One region of the Bradyrhizobium sp. HKCCYLR20261 genome, then DNA from elsewhere that is predicted to be linked to it. Evidence: predicted binding sites of a transcription regulator. Region 1 holds the regulator's gene; each other region holds the start of a gene.
What was found. Region 1 encodes LexA, which represses DNA repair genes until DNA is damaged. Its sites were predicted from a motif close to TGTTCNNNNTGTGTTCNG; they were not measured.

Region 1 (4,210 bases):
CGGAGCGCCAGAGCCGGTCTACCCACCGGCCATCACGGCGCTGCTGCGCGATGTCGCCGCAGCAGAGGCGGCACGCGATTGGGACCGCGTCAGCATGCTCAAGGCGCATCTCTGGCTCGACGGTCCGCTCGCACCTGATGGGCGCGTATCGGGCGAGTTGCGCGACATGTTTCTGCAGAAGAACGCCGCCGCGCTGCGCGCAGCGCCGGTGGGCGCAAGTCTCGACGTGACACCTGCCTTCCCGCGCCTCGGCGAGATCACCGCGCCGGCGCTCGTGATCTGGGGCGACCTCGACTTTCCTCATATCCAGGAGCGAAGCCGATTGCTTGCTGCGACGATGCCGAACGCGGCCGGTCACGGGATCACCGGTGTTGCGCATCTGCCGAGCCTCGAACAGCCCGCGGAGGTCACCGGACTGATCACGAGGTTTCTCGCCACATTGTAAGAGCGCCCCGCGCGAGGCTGCTCCCCAAGGCACCGGTCGGATTGGCCCCTTGGCCCCGCCCTGCGCGTTCGGTTAGAACGCGACTCCCTCGACTCGTCCGCTTCCTTCCAAAGGAACTCTGATGGCCTTGATGCCGGTGTCCGATGCGTTGTCCGCGGTGCTTGCCGGCGCCGAGCCGCTGCCTGAGGAGATGGTCGGGCTGGACGAGGCATTCCACCGCATCCTGGCGCGCGACCTGGCAGCACTGCGGACGCAGCCGCCGGAGGCGATGTCGGCGATGGACGGTTACGCGCTGCGGGCGGCCGATGCCGACAGGCCGGGCGCCAAGCTCAAGGTGATCGGCGAGGTCGCGGCCGGGCGGCCGTTCGATCGCGTGGTCGGCGCTGGCGAGGCGGCGCGCATCTTCACCGGCGGCGTCGTGCCGGAGGGCGCCGATGCGGTCGTCATCCAGGAGGATACGACCGCGGAGGGCGGCCATGTGGTCGTCAATGAGGCCGCCATCAAGGGCCGGCACATCCGCCCCGCTGGCGTCGACTTCCACCAGGGCATGGTGCTGCTGAAGGCCGGACGCCGGCTCAGCGACCGCGACCTGTCGCTGGCGGCCAGCATGAATCATCCGGCGCTGCCGGTGCGGCGGCGGCCCAAGGTGGCGCTGCTCGCGACCGGCGACGAACTGGTGATGCCGGGCTCCGAGCCCGGTCCCGGCCAGATCGTCTACTCCAACGGCTATGCGCTGCGGGCGCTGGTGCGTAGCGAGGGTGCCGAGCCGATTGATCTCGGCATCGCCGTCGACACGATGGAGGCCACCGTGGCCGGCATCCGCCGGGCACGCGAGTCCGGCGCAGATATCTTGATCACCACCGGCGGCGCCTCGGTCGGCGACCATGATCTGGTCAAGCAAGCCCTCGAGGCCGAAGGCGTCGAGATGGCGTTCTGGAAGATCGCGATGCGGCCGGGCAAGCCGATGATGCACGGCCGGCTCGGCGGCATGAGGGTGATCGGCCTGCCGGGCAACCCGGTGTCGTCCTATGTCTGCGCCATCCTGTTCCTGGTGCCGCTGATTCGTGCCCTGCTCGGGCGCGAGGAGGTCGCGCCGCCGCGCGAGACCGCCCTGCTCGGCCGCGAACTCGGGCCGAACGACTCACGCGAGGACTATCTGCGCGCGCAGTTGGAAGAGCGCCCCGACGGCACGCTGATCGCCACGCCGGTGAACCAGCAGGATTCGTCTCTGCTCGGGAATCTCGCGCTTTCGCAGGCGCTGGTGATCCGTCCGGCCTTCGCGCCGAAGGCTCCCGCAGGCAGCCCTTGCGAGATCCTGCGCCTGCCCAGGTGAGGCGTCGGTGGGTGGGCTTCCTCCGGTAAAGCTCGGTCCATTCATCATATTTTTAGGATTGCAGAACACACATCGAACAGATAGTGTCCGTTCATGATTTGTTTTTAGTATGTTGCGGGTGACGTGAATGACGGTCGTCCAGTCTGGCTCTGGGACGCAAGAGCTCTTGAGAACTTCGGACGACAACCAACCGGGGACCAGGTCGAGATGCTGACGCGCAAACAGTACGAACTTCTGCGGTTCATCAACGAACGGCTCAAGGAAGCCGGCGTGCCGCCGTCCTTCGACGAGATGAAGGATGCGCTCGACCTGCGCTCCAAGTCCGGCATCCATCGGCTGATTACAGCTCTCGAAGAGCGCGGCTTCATCCGCCGGCTGCCCAATCGCGCCCGCGCGATCGAGGTGATCAAGCTGCCCGAGCTCTCGCAGGCCGCCAACAACCGGCGCGGCGGCTTCACGCCGTCGGTGATCGAGGGCAATCTCGGCAAGGTTCGCACATCGACACCGGCGCTCGACGATGGTGAGCGTCCCGTCGCGGTGCCGGTGATGGGCCGGATTGCCGCGGGTACGCCGATCGAGGCGCTGCAGACGCGCAGCCACACCATCAGCGTGCCGGCCGACATGCTTGGCAATGGCGAACACTACGCGCTCGAAGTCCGCGGCGATTCGATGGTCGACGCCGGCATCCTCGACGGCGACATGGCGCTGATCCAGCGCAACGAGTCCGCCGACACCGGCGACATCGTCGTGGCGCTGATCGACGACGAGGAAGCGACGTTGAAGCGCTTCCGCCGCCGCGGCGCGTCGATCGCCCTGGAGCCGGCCAACACGGCGTATGAGGTGCGCATCCTGCCGCCCAACCGGGTGAAGATCCAGGGCAAGCTGGTCGGGCTGTACCGGAAGTACTGAGTCCCGGCGTCTGCGAGGCCGCCGGATCTGCCCAGCAGATCGGCGGTGTGAGCCGCCCGGACTCGCGGCCGCCTATTTATGAGTCAGTTGAGAATGCACATCATGATGTGCAGCGCGGCACACTCAAACGCTTGTGATCGGCAGCGCCCGCGCGCACTGCAGATCAGCGCAGAATTGCCGCGAAGCGCGCGCTAACATCGCTCCCGATGTCCACTCTGATAGAGGCCTGCGCCTGTCCGGGGGGAGCGTGGGTCAGCTATCTCTGAACGAGGAGCGATCCGATGTGTGACTACAGCCTCCATGCCGTTGCCTCCCGTCCCGCCAAAGTCGGCGAGACGCTGATCTCGACGACGTTCCGCGGCACCGCGACCCGCGGCTTCGCCTTGGAAAGCGAGCCGACCGTCGCGGTCTGCATGCTGCCCGGCACCGAGCTCGCCTTTGCCGAGGACGTTCGCTACGACAGCCGCTGGCTGTGGACCCGCACGATCCGCGAGCGCGTCGCCAAGTTCAACACCATCGAGAAGCACATTCCCGACCGCCATCACGACGCGATCGAGTTCGCGGATGGACGCCATGTGCTGGTGACTCAGCTCTGCGAGGGCCAGCGCGTCACCGTGCTGCAATTGCCGGTCAGCAAGCAGCCGGGCGAACGACGCGAGATCGCGGAGGAGGCGCCGGCGCAGCAGCCGACGCCAATCCGCCGCATCAGCATCACCTGAGCCACGCGCAACATTCGATGGGCTGAGCGTCAGCTCATTGTCATGCGGATCGCACGCTGACGCCGCAATCGTCGACCGGCTCTACTCCGGAGCCGACCGTTGCGGCGCCGGTGTCGTGTGCTGCATTCGACCCAAGGACTAATCCTCTCCAGCCTGCTCCGTGTCAGGCGGTGTCGCGTCCTGCGCGCGCGACGGTGGCGCGCGCGGCGTCAGCGTCGCCTCGAACTCGCTGGGCTCGGCGGGTGCCGGCCACCACGGCCGGCCCGTGCCGTCGGCGCGCACCGGCGTGACGGCAAGGCCCTTGCCGTTCTGCACGAGCATCAAGGCCCCCTGCTGCTGCAGGCGCGGACGGTCGATCACGGCAGCCTCGCACGACTGTGGGGCCGAGCGCGCCGTCACCACCAGCGCGGCGCGGGTGCAATCGTCGGCAAGTGCATCGACCCGCAGCGCCAGCGCGACGATGCGGCCGTCTGCCATCGCGACCACGCAGCCCTGCTCGTCACAGGACACGCCGTCACCAAGCGACGAATCGGCGGGCAGCCGCGCGTCGGCGTCGGCCGCGAGCCATTCCTTGGTGACGAACACGTCCTTGCCGCTGCGCATCACATGCAGGCGTCCGTCGCGGCCGCGGACGGCCACCGCGCGGCCATCGCCGGAGACGAGAATATCGGGACGGGGCGTCATCGCGGCCCAGGCCGTGGCCGCCGCCAGCAGCACGGCGCCCGACCAGCGCAGCGGCGTGCGCAACAGGCCGATCAGGATGAGGCCCAGGCTGGCCGCGATCAGCGGGCCGATGCCGAACGC
Region 2 (4,210 bases), on a different contig from region 1:
GCGTCCGTTGACCATGGCTTTTCGAGGTATACAGGCTTCAACCTTTGGGGATTTCCAGCCGGAAGCGTGCGGCGCCGCCCTGGCCGAGCGGCCGCTGCAACTCCTGCATGATGAGCTTCAACTCATCATGCAATGTCCAGGGAGGGTTGACGATCAGCAGTCCCGTCGAGGTCAGCGCCTCCCCCTCGATTTGCGGTGCAACGCTGAACTCGAGTCGCAACAGCTTGCCCGCCGGCTTGGAGCTACCGACCAGCTCTGCGACACGATCGGTCAGTTCCTCGTTCGCGCGGCGGGTCTTGGCGGGATACCACAGCACATAGATACCGGTCTGCCACTTCACATAGGCTGCGGCGAAGCGCTCGGCGAGCCGCGCGAACTCATCCTTGGCCTCGAAGGCCGGATCGATCAGCACCACGCCGCGGCGCTCGTTCGGCGGCACGAAGGCGGGCAGGGCGACCCAGCCGTCGAGATCGACGACGCGGGCCTGGGTGTCGCGGCGCAGCACGTCGATCAGTTGCTTGCGCGGCACCGGCGCCAGCTCGCACAGGGTCATGCGGTCCTGCGGCCGTAGGAGCGCGCGTGCGATCAGCGGCGAGCCGGGATAGGCGACGAGCTCGGCTTTCGGATTGAACGATCTGACGATGTCGAGATATGGCGACAACAGTGCATAGGCCGGCTCGGACAGCCGCGCCTGCAGCAGCCGTGCGATGCCGGTGAGATATTCGCCGCTGCGCGTGGCCTCGTCGCCGGTGAGATCATAGAGGCCGGCGCCGGCATGGGTGTCGATCACTCGGAATGCCGCCGGCTTCTCCTGGAGGTAGACCAGGATGCGCGTCAGCACGATGTGCTTGATGACGTCGGCAAAGCCGCCGGCGTGAAAGGCGTGTCGGTAGTTCATGCCGCACGGGTTACGCCGTTCCGCGCCAAAAGGGTACCCCGTCGATGCGCCGGCGGTTCATGACGCTGCATCTGCCGGCCGCGCCGACATCGACGTATGGCGATAGCAGGGGCGCTGCCACCGCTCTCTCGGCGAAATTTTAGCCGCCGCGCACCGGCGGCATGTTGACCTCGTCGCGGCGGCAGGCCTGGCGGTCGACCTCGTCGCAGCTGCGGAATTCCAGATCCTTCGACAGGCAGATACGCACTTCGCTGAGCCGGGTGCGATTGCATGTCACGGCTATGCCTGACGTCGTGAGCTTGGGATTGGCCTTGATGAAGGCGTCCTCGACGGCGGCCGGCGAGACCGTCTTGGCCTGCGCCAGATCGAGAAACTCCGGCGGGATCTTGATCGCGGCGCGCGCTTTGCGGATTGCCTCGAAATAGGCCTTCGCCGACAGGCCGGCGCAGGTGCCGTGCTTGTCCCATTCGTTGTAGATCAGCCCCGGCGCCGGCATCAGGTCCAGCATTGAGGTCATGATGTTGCGCGGCAGGCGCGGCGCCGGCTGCTCGCAATATTCGGGATAGCCGGTCTCATATTGCGGCCACAGCCCATGCACGACGAAGGAGTAGGGCCGGCCGCTGCATTGCTGCGACTTGCTGCCGCGGCCGCCGCGCTCCTCGGCCTCGGCGCAGAACGAGGGCGACCAGGACAGCGACAGCACGTAGAAGTCGAATGCGCCGGGCGCATTCTGACGGCGGTCCTGGGCCCGCACGGGCAGGGCCGCCAGCAGGCAGAGCAGGAGCGCGAGGCAGGCAACCAGTTGGGATACACGGACGGCAGGTCGACGCAGGCAATCGGACATGGCGGGCTCCCCGGACAATGCCGGGAGGGTAGCAGTCCGTCGGAACATTTCAAGAACAAAAAGGCCGCCCGCGCGGGCGGCCGACTGATTCGGCTGGTGTCAGCGACTCAGGGCTTGGCGGCGCGGCAGGCCGGATTGTAGGCCCAGTTGCGGTCGAGGCCGACGACGCAGAACTCGACGCCCTGATCATAGCCCGCAAAGCCGCCGTCCTCGATGATCGAGAAATTCACGGTGCGCGCCTTGCCGTCGCTGATCATCACGCTGCCGGTGCAGAAGCGGCGCGGAATGTTGTCGGACTGCCAGGGACGGAAGGCGATCTCATGCACGTTCGCGACGCCGGTGATGGTCAGCGACGAATTCCAGAAGGTGCTTTCCTTCTCCTGGAAGCGCGACACCACGGTCGGAATGGCCGCTTCGCAGGGTGCGACCCGGCCTTCATATTTCGGACCGGACAGCCAGAAATTCATCTCCAGCGGATTGGCGGCCTGGGCCGGAGCGCTCGCGACGAGGCCGGCGAGCAGCGCGCCGCAGGCGGCGCCGAACGTCTTGATGCCGAGCGTCTTAAAGGAGGTGCTGAAGTCGCGCATGGGGCGTCCGCAAGTCTGATCCGGGAGCGTGGACCGTGCCGTGGCGGCCACAGGAGGTCAAGTGCAACGCGGCAACACTCCACGATTAGTCCTGTTAACCCGGGCGCGGTGTTCTTTTCTTGGCCGGACAGGACCTTTAGAATGGCAGCCAGCTCAAGGAGATTGCAATGCGGACGCTGAAGGCCGGACTCGTGAAGACTGCAGGCCTCGCGGCCGTCGGGACGCTGTTGGCGGTCGCATCCGCCCAGGCTGACTATGTGCCGGCCTTCAAGGGCAACGACACCGGCGGCATCATCGCCTATCAGCTGGCCCAGACCACCGATGCGCGCCAGCTCGCGGTGGATCATTGCGCCTCCTACGGCAAGGTCGCGAAGTTCAAGGCCGTCGACGCCCGCTATGGCGGCTATGTGTCGTTCGCCTGCCGCTGGGTACCTTACGGCTCGGCGCAACGGCCGCTGCGGACGCTGTACTGATCTTCGATCCACTGCCGTTCGCTCGATCGACGTTCTCCTAATTGCCATCTTTTGGCGGCATTCGCTCCGGCATCGCGCAACAATCTGGAACGAAGCTGATGACCCGCACCCGCACCGCCCTCGGCCTGTTGGCCTGCTGCCTTCTCAGTGTGGCCGCCAGCCATGAGGCTCGCGCCGTGGACCTGCCGGTCCGCAAGGCGGGGCTATGGGAGCTGAAGATGATGCGGTCCGGCAGCCAGCAGCCGGACGCGACGATGCAGCATTGCACCGACGAGTCGACCGACAAGGAGATGAACAACTTCGCTTCGCCGATGGCGCAGCAGGTCTGCTCCAAGCAGGAGATCCAGAAGACGGCGACCGGCTATGTCAGCGATTCCGTCTGCAATTTCGGTGGCATCAATACGACGTCGCATGCCGACATCACCGGCGACTTCAACTCGGCCTACACGGTGAAGACGATGTCAAAGGTCCAGGGCGGCGCCGCAGGCACGACGGGCGTGAAGGACACCGCCATGACGATCGAGGCCAAATGGCTCGGCGCCTGCAAGCCGGACCAGAAGCCCGGCGACATCGTCATGCCCGGCGGCATGAAGATGAACATCAAGGACATGAACAAGCTGAAGAACCTGATCCCGGGCGTGAAGTAGCAGCCTCTCGCCGCGGGCCCGGTGCGCTCCCCTCCCCGCAAGGGGGAGGGGAGCGCACTGCCCGTGTTGTGAGATATCGACTCCGACTGCCGCGCAGCGCTGCGCCTACACCGGAATCCGCACGCTCGCCCGCAAGCCGCCCATCGGGCTGTCGCTCAGGGTAATGTCGCCGCCATGCGACCGCGCGATGTCGCGGGCGATGGCGAGGCCGAGGCCGGTGCCGCCTTCGTCCTGGTTGCGGGCGTCGTCCAACCGCAGGAACGGCTTGAACACCTCCTCGCGCATGGCCGCGGGAATGCCGGGACCGTCATCGTCGACGGTGATGGTGAGGTAGCGGTGGTCGCGATGGCCAGTGATGGCGATGGCGTCAGCGTGGCGCGCGGCGTTGGAGACGAGATTGCCGAGGCAGCGCTTCAGCGCCTGCGGCTTCACCGTCACCACCGGCAGGCCGTGGAACGACACCGTGGCGGAATGACCGTTGCGCTCGGCATCGCCGCGCAATTCCTCCAGCGCGTTCGAGATGTCGGTCGGCTGCGCGATCTCGCCATTGTCGCCGCGCGCGAACGCCAGATAGTCCTCCAGCATGTGCGACATCTCGTCGACGTCCTTGCGCATGGCGTCGATCTCGGGACTGTCGCCGAGCAGCGCCAGTTCGAGCTTGAAGCGCGTCAGGATGGTGCGGAGGTCGTGGCTGACACCGGCCAGCATCGCCGTGCGCTGCTCCATCGCGCGCTCGATGCGGGCCTTCATCTCCAGAAACG
Region 3 (4,210 bases), 110 kb from region 1:
GGCCAGGTCGGTTACCGCTGGCAGGCGGCGAACTGGGTGTTCGGCGTGGAAGCTCAGGGCGACTGGACCGACCTCAAGAAATCCAACGCCAGCACCGCTGCACTCGCCGCCGGCGTGACCAACACCACCAAGACCGACGCCATCGGCCTGTTCACCGGCCAGGTCGGCTACGCCTGGGGCAACGTGCTCTGGTACGTAAAGGGCGGCGCCGCCGTGGCCCATAACAAATACACCGGCACGGCGAACACGGCCCTGATCGTCCCCGTGGGCACGCAGCTCGACTCCGCCAGCGAGACCCGCTGGGGCGGCACCGTGGGCACCGGCGTCGAGTTCGGCTTCGCGCCGAACTGGTCGGTCGCGGTCGAGTACGATCATCTGTTCATGGGGTCGCGCGACATCAACTTCCCCGCCACGGCGACGGTGGCGGCGCGGACCGATACGATCAAGCAGGACATCGACATGGCCACGGTGCGTGTGAACTATCGATTCGGCGGTCCGGCGAGCACCCGCTACTGAGGCAAACTCGCCGCTCGATACCGCTTCGAGAAGGCCGGCCCCAGCGCCGGCCTTTTTCGTGTCAGGAGCCCGGCGTCGGAGCGGCCATTTCGTGATAAATATATGATTTATAACGCTTTTTCGGCCTTGTGGCTGAAGCGTTACAGCCTCACCGGAGGCCCGCGTGTATGACTTCCCCATCGCTAGTCAATCCAACTCCTTGGGGGAGAATTTGATGAAGAAGTTGCTTGTGATCACGACGGCCCTCGTTGGTATCGCAACCGCCACCTCCGCTTCGGCGGCCGACATGGCGGCCCGTCCGTACACCAAGGCGCCGCCGATGATCGTCGCCATCAACGATTGGAGCGGTTTCTACCTGGGCATCAACGGTGGCTATGGCACGAGCCGCAATTGCTGGACGCTGGCGGATGGCCGTGCCGAGGGCTGCCACAACGCGACCGGCGGCACCGTGGGCGGTCAGTTCGGCTATCGCTGGCAGATGGGCCAGGTCGTGTTCGGTCTGGAGGCGCAAGGCAATTGGGCCGATCTGACCGGCAACAATGCCACGCCGCTGTTCGTTCCCGACCGCAACCGCACCAAGCTCACAGCCTTCGGCCTGTTCACCGGCCAGATCGGCTACTCCTTCGGCGACGCCCTGCTCTACGCCAAGGGCGGCGCGGCCGTGACCGACACCAAGTACGAGATCTTTTCCGGCGTGGTCAACACGGTGCTGGCCACCACGACCGTGCACAAATGGGGCGCCTCCGTCGGCGCCGGCGTCGAATACGCCTTCGCGCCGAACTGGTCGGTCGGCTTCGAATACGACCACCTCTTCATGGGCACCACGAACGTTCCGTTCCGCGGCGCGGTCTTCACCCAGAACGACAACATCAAGCAGGACGTCGACCTGTTCACGGCGCGCTTGAACTATCGCTTCGGCGGGCCAGTCGTCGCGAAGTATTGATCGGCCGTTACTCAGTTGTGTTTTTGGGAAAGGCCGGCGCTCAGCCGGCCTTTTTTGTTGCCCGCACGCCACCTCTGCAGCCCGGTCACACAGGGAACCAAGCCATTGTGTGGCAAAGGCTTTCGGGAACCCACCCGTAAAAACGCGGTTTCGTCCCGAGTGTGGCTTCAGGGTGACGGCAATCCGCTCGGAACCGGGCTATAGGACCCCCGTCAACTTGAACGGGTGAGTCTGTTTCGTGCGTAAGGTTTTCGGTGCGACGCGGACTTCAAGGACTAAACTGGAGACAAGAATGAAGAAGATCCTGCTCGCGACCGTGGCCCTGGCCGCCCTGGCCGCTCCCGCTGCCGCTGCTGATCTCGCTGCGCGCCCGACCTACACCAAGGCCCCGGTTCTCGCGCCGGTGGAGCTCTGGACCGGCTTCTACATCGGTGCCATGGGCGGTTACGCCACCACGGACAACGGCGGCCTCCTCAGCCCGAAGGGCGGATTGGTCGGCGGTACCGTTGGCTACAACTGGCAGAGCGCGAACTGGGTATTCGGCCTTGAGGCCGACGCTGCCTGGGCCGACATCAAGGACTCGGTTGGTGGTGTGGTCCCGGGCTTCGGGGCCGTCAGCGTCGCAAGCAAGATGGACGCTACCGGTACTGTCCGCGGCCGCATCGGCTACGCTTTCGGTCCGACTCTGCTGTATGCCACCGGCGGTTACGCCTGGGCCGACAACAAGATCACGCTTTCGGCGCTCGGCGTGGGCGTCTCGGACAGCCAGTTCCTGAGCGGCTGGACGGTCGGCGCGGGTGGCGAGTGGATGTTCGCTCCGAAGTGGTCGGTGAAGGCCGAGTACCTCTACAAGAGCTTCGGCAGCAAGTCCTACTTCGGCGGCGCGCTTCCGAGCGGCGACCTCAACCTGCACACCGTGCAGGTCGGTGTGAATTACCACTTCTAAGAACGACGCCTCCGGGCCAACGCACACAGCCTCCGCTCGCAAGGGCGGAGGCTTTTTCTTTGGCCTGGAAGTCGCGAGCGGAACCGCCCGCTCCTGCCAGTCGCTGCCATTCGCCAAGCGCATTGTTGATGATTCGCCTGCGGCACTGGAAATCCGCCCTCGTTCTTCCTACGTTCCGACGATACCTTTTCCCCTCTGGCGTCCGATGGCCGGCTTCCGGCGTAACGCGCCTGCAACGATGGCGCAGCCTTGCGCCGTGGGACAATCGTCATGGATGAAGTGCTCAAGGCCAAGCAGCGCGCGCAAGCCAACTCGTCGAGCCTGCGGGCGATCACCATCCGCGGCGCCCGCGAGCACAATCTGAAAAACATCGACGTCGAGATCCCGCGCGACAAGCTCGTGGTGTTCACCGGCCTCTCCGGTTCCGGCAAGTCGTCGCTCGCCTTCGACACGATCTATGCCGAGGGCCAGCGCCGCTACGTCGAATCGCTGTCGGCCTATGCGCGCCAGTTCCTCGAGATGATGCAGAAGCCGGATGTCGACCAGATCGACGGCCTGTCGCCGGCGATCTCGATCGAGCAGAAGACGACGTCGAAGAATCCGCGCTCGACCGTCGGCACCGTTACCGAGATCTACGACTACATGCGCCTGCTCTGGGCGCGCGTCGGCGTGCCCTACTCGCCCGCGACCGGCCTGCCGATCGAGAGCCAGACGGTGTCGCAGATGGTCGACCGCGTGCTGGCGCTGCCCGAGGGCACGCGCCTGTATCTGCTGGCGCCGGTCGTGCGCGGACGCAAGGGCGAGTACAAGAAGGAGCTCGCCGAATACCTCAAGAAGGGTTTTCAGCGCGTCAAGATCGACGGCACCTTCCACGAGCTCGCCGAGGCGCCTGTTCTCGACAAGAAATTCCCGCACGACATCGACGTCGTCGTCGACCGCATCGTCGTGCGCCCCGACATCGGCCAGCGCCTCGCCGAAAGTTTCGAGACCGCACTGAAGCTCGCCGAGGGCTTGGCCGTCGTCGAATTCGCCGACGCCCCCGCCTCCGCTGCGCCGGCGGAGGAGAAGGAAAAGAAGAAGACGGCAAAAATTCACGACAAGAGCGGGCCCGAGCGCATCCTGTTCTCGGAGAAGTTTGCCTGCCCGGTCTCCGGCTTCACCATCCCCGAGATCGAGCCGCGGCTGTTCTCGTTCAACAATCCCTATGGCGCCTGCCCGGAATGCGGCGGCCTGGGCGTCGAGCAGCATGTCGATGCCGACCTCGTCATTCCCGACAAGGATGTGACCCTGCGCAAGGGCGCGATCGCGCCCTGGGCCAAGTCGTCCTCGCCCTATTATTTGCAGACGCTGACCGCGCTCGGCAAGTTCTACAAGTTCACGCTCGACACCAAGTGGAAGGACCTGCCGAAGAAGACGCAGAACGCGCTGCTGCACGGCTCCGGCGATGACGAGATCAAGTTCACCTATGAGGACGGCGTCCGCTCTTACGACACCAAGAAGCCGTTCGAAGGTGTCATCACCAACATCGAGCGCCGCTTCCGCGAGACCGAGAGCGAATGGGCGCGCGAGGAGCTCGGCAAATATTTCAACGACGTGCCCTGCGCCGGCTGCAAGGGGTTCCGGCTGAAGCCCGAGGCGCTGTGCGTCAAGGTCGGCGGCAAGCATATCGGCGAGATCTCCAACCTCAGCGTCAAGGCCGCAGGCGAATGGTTCGCCGAGGTGCCGGCCCAGCTCAACGCGCAGCAGACCGAGATCGCCACGCGCATCCTCAAGGAGATCCGCGACCGCCTGACCTTCCTGCTCGA
Region 4 (4,210 bases), on a different contig from region 1:
CGGCCGGCGCGGCCTCCGCGGCAACAGCCTCCGCCGGCTGCTCGACGGGAGTCTCGGCCGGCGTCTCGACCTTCTTGGGCGGCAGCGGCGGGCGCTTCTCCATGCGATAGCCGAGCGCGCGAAGGATCGAGGCGAAGTCCTCGCCGGCCGAGCCGGTGAGCGAGGTCATGGCCTGAGTCACGACGAAACCACGGCCGTCGAAGGCGCCCGCCGGCTTCTCGCCCTGCGTATTCTCGCGCCACGCCAGAGCGGGACGAATCAGATCGGCAAGCCGTTCCAGGATGTCGACGCGCACGGCGCGCTCGCCCGCCTGCTTGTAGCCAAGCACGCGATAGGCGTCGCGCGGCAGCGCCTTGTCGACCGGGAACGAGGTGCGGCCCGAGCTTGCCAGATGTTGCGCGCCGGTCAGCGCGGACATGTCGACATTGCCCTGCTTCTCGGCCCACAGCAGCGCGGCCAGCGCGCGCGCGGCCGGCTTCAGCAGCGCGGGGACGTAGATGTGGTAGGCGCCAAAACGCACGCCGTATTTGCGCAAGGTGGCGCGCGAAGGCTGGTCGAGATCCTTCATCTCGCCGGCGATCTTGTTGCGCTCGATGACGCCGAGCGCCTCGACAAGCTGGAAGGCGATGCCGCGGGCGATGCCGGTGATGTCCTCGGCCTTGGACAGTTCGAACAGCGGGCCGAGCAGCTTCTCGATATGCGTCTTGAGCCACAGATCGAGGCGGGCCTGCACCTTGTCGCGCGCGGCTCCCGTGAGCCGCTCGTCGGCGATGATGCGCAGGCGCGGGTGCAGGGCGTCGTCTGCCGCGACCAGCTTGGCCACGGCATCGCCGGTCCAGCGCAGCGTGCCATCGGCCGTCAGCACGATGTGCTCGTCCGGCGCATTGGACAGTTTCTCGGCACGCGCCTCGATCTCGCCGGCCAGGGCCTTCTGGGCAGCAGCCTGCAGAGCCTTGGCCTCGGAGCCGGCTTCGGCGGCGTCGGGCGCGAAGGTGAATCCATCCAGGCGGCCGATCGCATGCCCTTCAACGATCACTTCGCCGGTCTTGCCGATTTCCGTATTCAAAACACTGTTCTCCCGCAGGCGCCGCATCAATACACTGGTACGACGATCAACGAAACGCTCCGTGAGCCGTTCATGAAGGGCGTCTGACAATTTATTTTCGAGGTCGCGGGTAATCCCCTGCCAATAATCGGGATCACGCAGCCAGTCCGGCCGGTTCGCGACGAAGGTCCAGGTGCGAATCTGTGCAATCCGGCCCGACAGCGTGTCGATGTCGCCGTCGACGCGGTCGGCCTGATCGACCTGGGCGGCGTACCAGGCGTCGGGAATGCGCCCCTTCTGCATCAGGAAGCCGAACACGGTGGTCACGAGCTCGGAATGCGCGGCGGGCGACAGCCGGCGATAGTCCGGAATCTGACAGGTCTCCCATAGCCGCTCGACGGCCGCTGCGCCATGCGCCATGTCGCGCACCTCGGCATCGCGCGCGGCGTGGTCGAGCACCCGCAGGTCCTCGGCGATCGGCGCACGCGTCAGCGCCTCGTGCGACGGCGCCAGCGCCAATGACACCTGCAGCGCGCTCAGCGACGCAAAATCCAGCTTCGAATTGCGCCATTGCAGCACCTTCACGGTATCGAAGGTGTGGTTCTGCAGCGCGTTGACGAGCTCGGGCTCGAACGGCGCACAACGCCCGGTGGTGCCGAAGGTCCCGTTGCGCGTTGCGCGGCCGGCGCGGCCTGCGATCTGGGCAAATTCCGACGGCGTCAGGCGGCGGAACTGATAACCGTCATATTTGCGGTCGGAGGCAAAGGCGACGTGATCGACGTCGAGGTTGAGCCCCATGCCGATGGCGTCGGTGGCGACGAGATAGTCGACGTCGCCGTTCTGGAACATCGCCACCTGCGCGTTGCGGGTCCGCGGCGACAGCGAGCCGAGCACGACGGCCGCGCCGCCATGCTGGCGGCGGATCAGTTCCGCGATCGCATAGACCTCATCGGCTGAGAACGCGACGATCGCGGTCCGCCGCGGCTGCCGCGTGATCTTGCGGTCGCCCGCGAATTCGAGCTGCGAGAGCCGCGGCCGCGTCACCATCGAGGCGCCGGGCAGCAGCCGCTCGATGATCGGACGCATCGTCGCAGCCCCGAGCAGCAGCGTCTCGTCGCGGCCGCGCCGGTTGAGGATGCGGTCGGTGAAGACGTGGCCACGCTCGAGATCGGAGGCGATCTGGATCTCGTCGACAGCGAGGAACGACACGTCGAGATCGCGCGGCATGGCCTCGACCGTCGACACCCAATAGCGCGGGCTCTTCGGCTTGATCTTCTCCTCGCCGGTGATCAGCGCGACGGCCTCGCTGCCGACGCGATCGGCGATCTTGTTGTAGACCTCGCGCGCAAGCAGCCGCAGCGGCAGGCCGATGATCCCGGACGAGTGCGCCAGCATGCGCTCGATCGCGAGATGTGTCTTGCCGGTGTTGGTGGGACCGAGCACGGCGGTGACGCCGCTTCCAGGAGCACGGTCGGATGCACGGTCGGACATGCGCTCGAAAGGCGAGGCAGCCGAAGAAGACGAAAAAGCCATTCGTTAAATGTGGGTCTCGAAGCCGGCGTTGCAGGCGCGCGGGTCAGGCGCGATGGATGCTGGATTTGTCGTTGTTGTTGAGAGGCTGCGCTCCTCACCCCTGTCTCATACTGTGACGCATATAGGGACGCAGCTTAAGCTTCGGAACGCCTTGAGAACGAATCACGAAGGAATCGCTGACTCCAGCGTCTTTCCGGCTTCGTTCACCGCAACATCTCGCGCTCTGCGATCTCCTCGGCACTAGATCAAGTTTTCGCGGGCTCGACAAGCAACGCTTTCGCGAGGGAACCGGAGTGCGTTTGCGCCGGTCCCGAGTCGAATCAGATCGAGGCAAGAGTCAAACGGATTCGCGCGCGATGAAGCAGGTCTCGCCATGCACGCGTTTGGGCTCGGCTCGCCCCGGAAGTCCGGCGACAGCCCAAGCAACATCATCGAACCAACGCTCGGAGATCTCGCCACGGCGTCTGTATCCGGCGCCAGCTTCTGGGAGACTGTCCGGAGCGAAGGGCAGGAACACGCAACAGGGAGATGCAGGCGCTACTGCGTCTTGGCAACGTGCGGCGTCGCCTGGGTGATGAAGGTCGTCGCTTCCAGCATCGCCGTGCCGAACGATGTCGGGATCACCACCCGGAACGGCACCAGCACCCGCGTGCCCGCGAGCGGCACGAAGAAGACTTCCATGTTGCGGGCCTGGGCCAGATATTTGATGACCGGCCGATCGGGGATGTAGCCCGCGACGGGCGTGAAGTAGATCGCGCAGACCAGCGCGGGGCCGCGATAGCCCTTCTCCGCCTTGACGTTCTCCATGCGCTTGTAGTCGAGCTTGAGCTCATAGCGCATCCGGCCGTCGAAGATCGGCGCCGCGCCACGGCAGGACTCCGGCGACAGCAGCTCGCCGTTCCCGGGCACGCGCACGAGCGACGCGGTCATCGGATCGAACACGCCGCGCTTGTGCGCATCGGTCACCGGAATGCGGTCGGGATCGACCGGCGGTGTCGGCTCGATGGCAAAATCCTTCACCGTGCCGTTCTGCAGGTTGATGCGGATCTGCTCGGATTTCTTTCCCGTGGTGGTCGAGGCCTGATAGCTCTGGGCAACCAACGCGCCGTTGACGACGCGACCCTGCACCGAGCCGTTGCCCGAGCCCTGCGAAAAGCTCTTGAGCAGGCCGGCCGTGCCGCCCTGGACAGAAGCGCCGTATTGATCATCGCCGATCTCGATGGCCCAGGTGCCCTTCCCCACGGGAATACCGGCCAGAGATGCCTCGTACTGGGCATCGAGCCTGGCTTGCGCGCGAACCACCTGCGGCGTCAGCATCAGGAGGGCCGCGAGGGATCCGGCCGCCGCGAGGCGCCGAGAACGGAAGAAGGCCGAGCTGTTCGTCACGTCGAAATGATCCTGCCGATCCGTTGACCGGGCCGTCGGCCTCTGCGCCGCGCCACGGGTGTTACTTACGCCAAAAACACGCCTGAACAACGCCAACCGGTCGCTCTCTGGCCGATTGTCCAGCGCTTTGCGCCCGGACCGCATCCCGGCGAAGCCGCGTCACGCTGCCACCGTCCCGGCCTGCGGCCCACCGGGCCGGCCTGACACACGCCGCGCAAGTCCTCATTGATCGCCTTCGAATACGCC

Region 2: a site for LexA is predicted at 1,783-1,800, ahead of ACQR1L_RS01345 (ribonuclease T2 family protein). Genes of this name have one in related genera too.
Region 3: a site for LexA is predicted at 2,566-2,583, ahead of uvrA (excinuclease ABC subunit UvrA). Genes of this name have one in related genera too.
Region 4: a site for LexA is predicted at 2,721-2,738, ahead of ACQR1L_RS32400 (helicase-related protein). Genes of this name have one in related genera too.

Annotation. Positions count from the first base shown of each region.
Region 1 is NZ_JBNPUZ010000006.1:380,068-384,277, forward strand. It holds gene ACQR1L_RS17155 (alpha/beta fold hydrolase) at 1-445, shown strand, start outside; gene ACQR1L_RS17160 (molybdopterin molybdotransferase MoeA) at 567-1,778, shown strand; gene lexA (transcriptional repressor LexA) at 1,986-2,687, shown strand; gene ACQR1L_RS17170 (hypothetical protein) at 2,969-3,406, shown strand; gene ACQR1L_RS17175 (ComEC/Rec2 family competence protein) at 3,545-4,210, opposite strand, start outside.
Region 2 is NZ_JBNPUZ010000001.1:290,900-295,109, reverse strand. It holds gene ACQR1L_RS01350 (23S rRNA (adenine(2030)-N(6))-methyltransferase RlmJ) at 38-898, opposite strand; gene ACQR1L_RS01345 (ribonuclease T2 family protein) at 1,038-1,742, opposite strand; gene ACQR1L_RS01340 (hypothetical protein) at 1,850-2,329, opposite strand; gene ACQR1L_RS01335 (hypothetical protein) at 2,497-2,802, shown strand; gene ACQR1L_RS01330 (DUF3617 domain-containing protein) at 2,901-3,449, shown strand; gene ACQR1L_RS01325 (ATP-binding protein) at 3,555-4,210, opposite strand, start outside.
Region 3 is NZ_JBNPUZ010000006.1:265,322-269,531, forward strand. It holds gene ACQR1L_RS16595 (outer membrane protein) at 1-516, shown strand, start outside; gene ACQR1L_RS16600 (outer membrane protein) at 731-1,459, shown strand; gene ACQR1L_RS16605 (outer membrane protein) at 1,752-2,405, shown strand; gene uvrA (excinuclease ABC subunit UvrA) at 2,676-4,210, shown strand, end outside.
Region 4 is NZ_JBNPUZ010000024.1:3,371-7,580, forward strand. It holds gene ACQR1L_RS32400 (helicase-related protein) at 1-2,578, opposite strand, end outside; gene ACQR1L_RS32405 (DUF3108 domain-containing protein) at 3,116-3,895, opposite strand.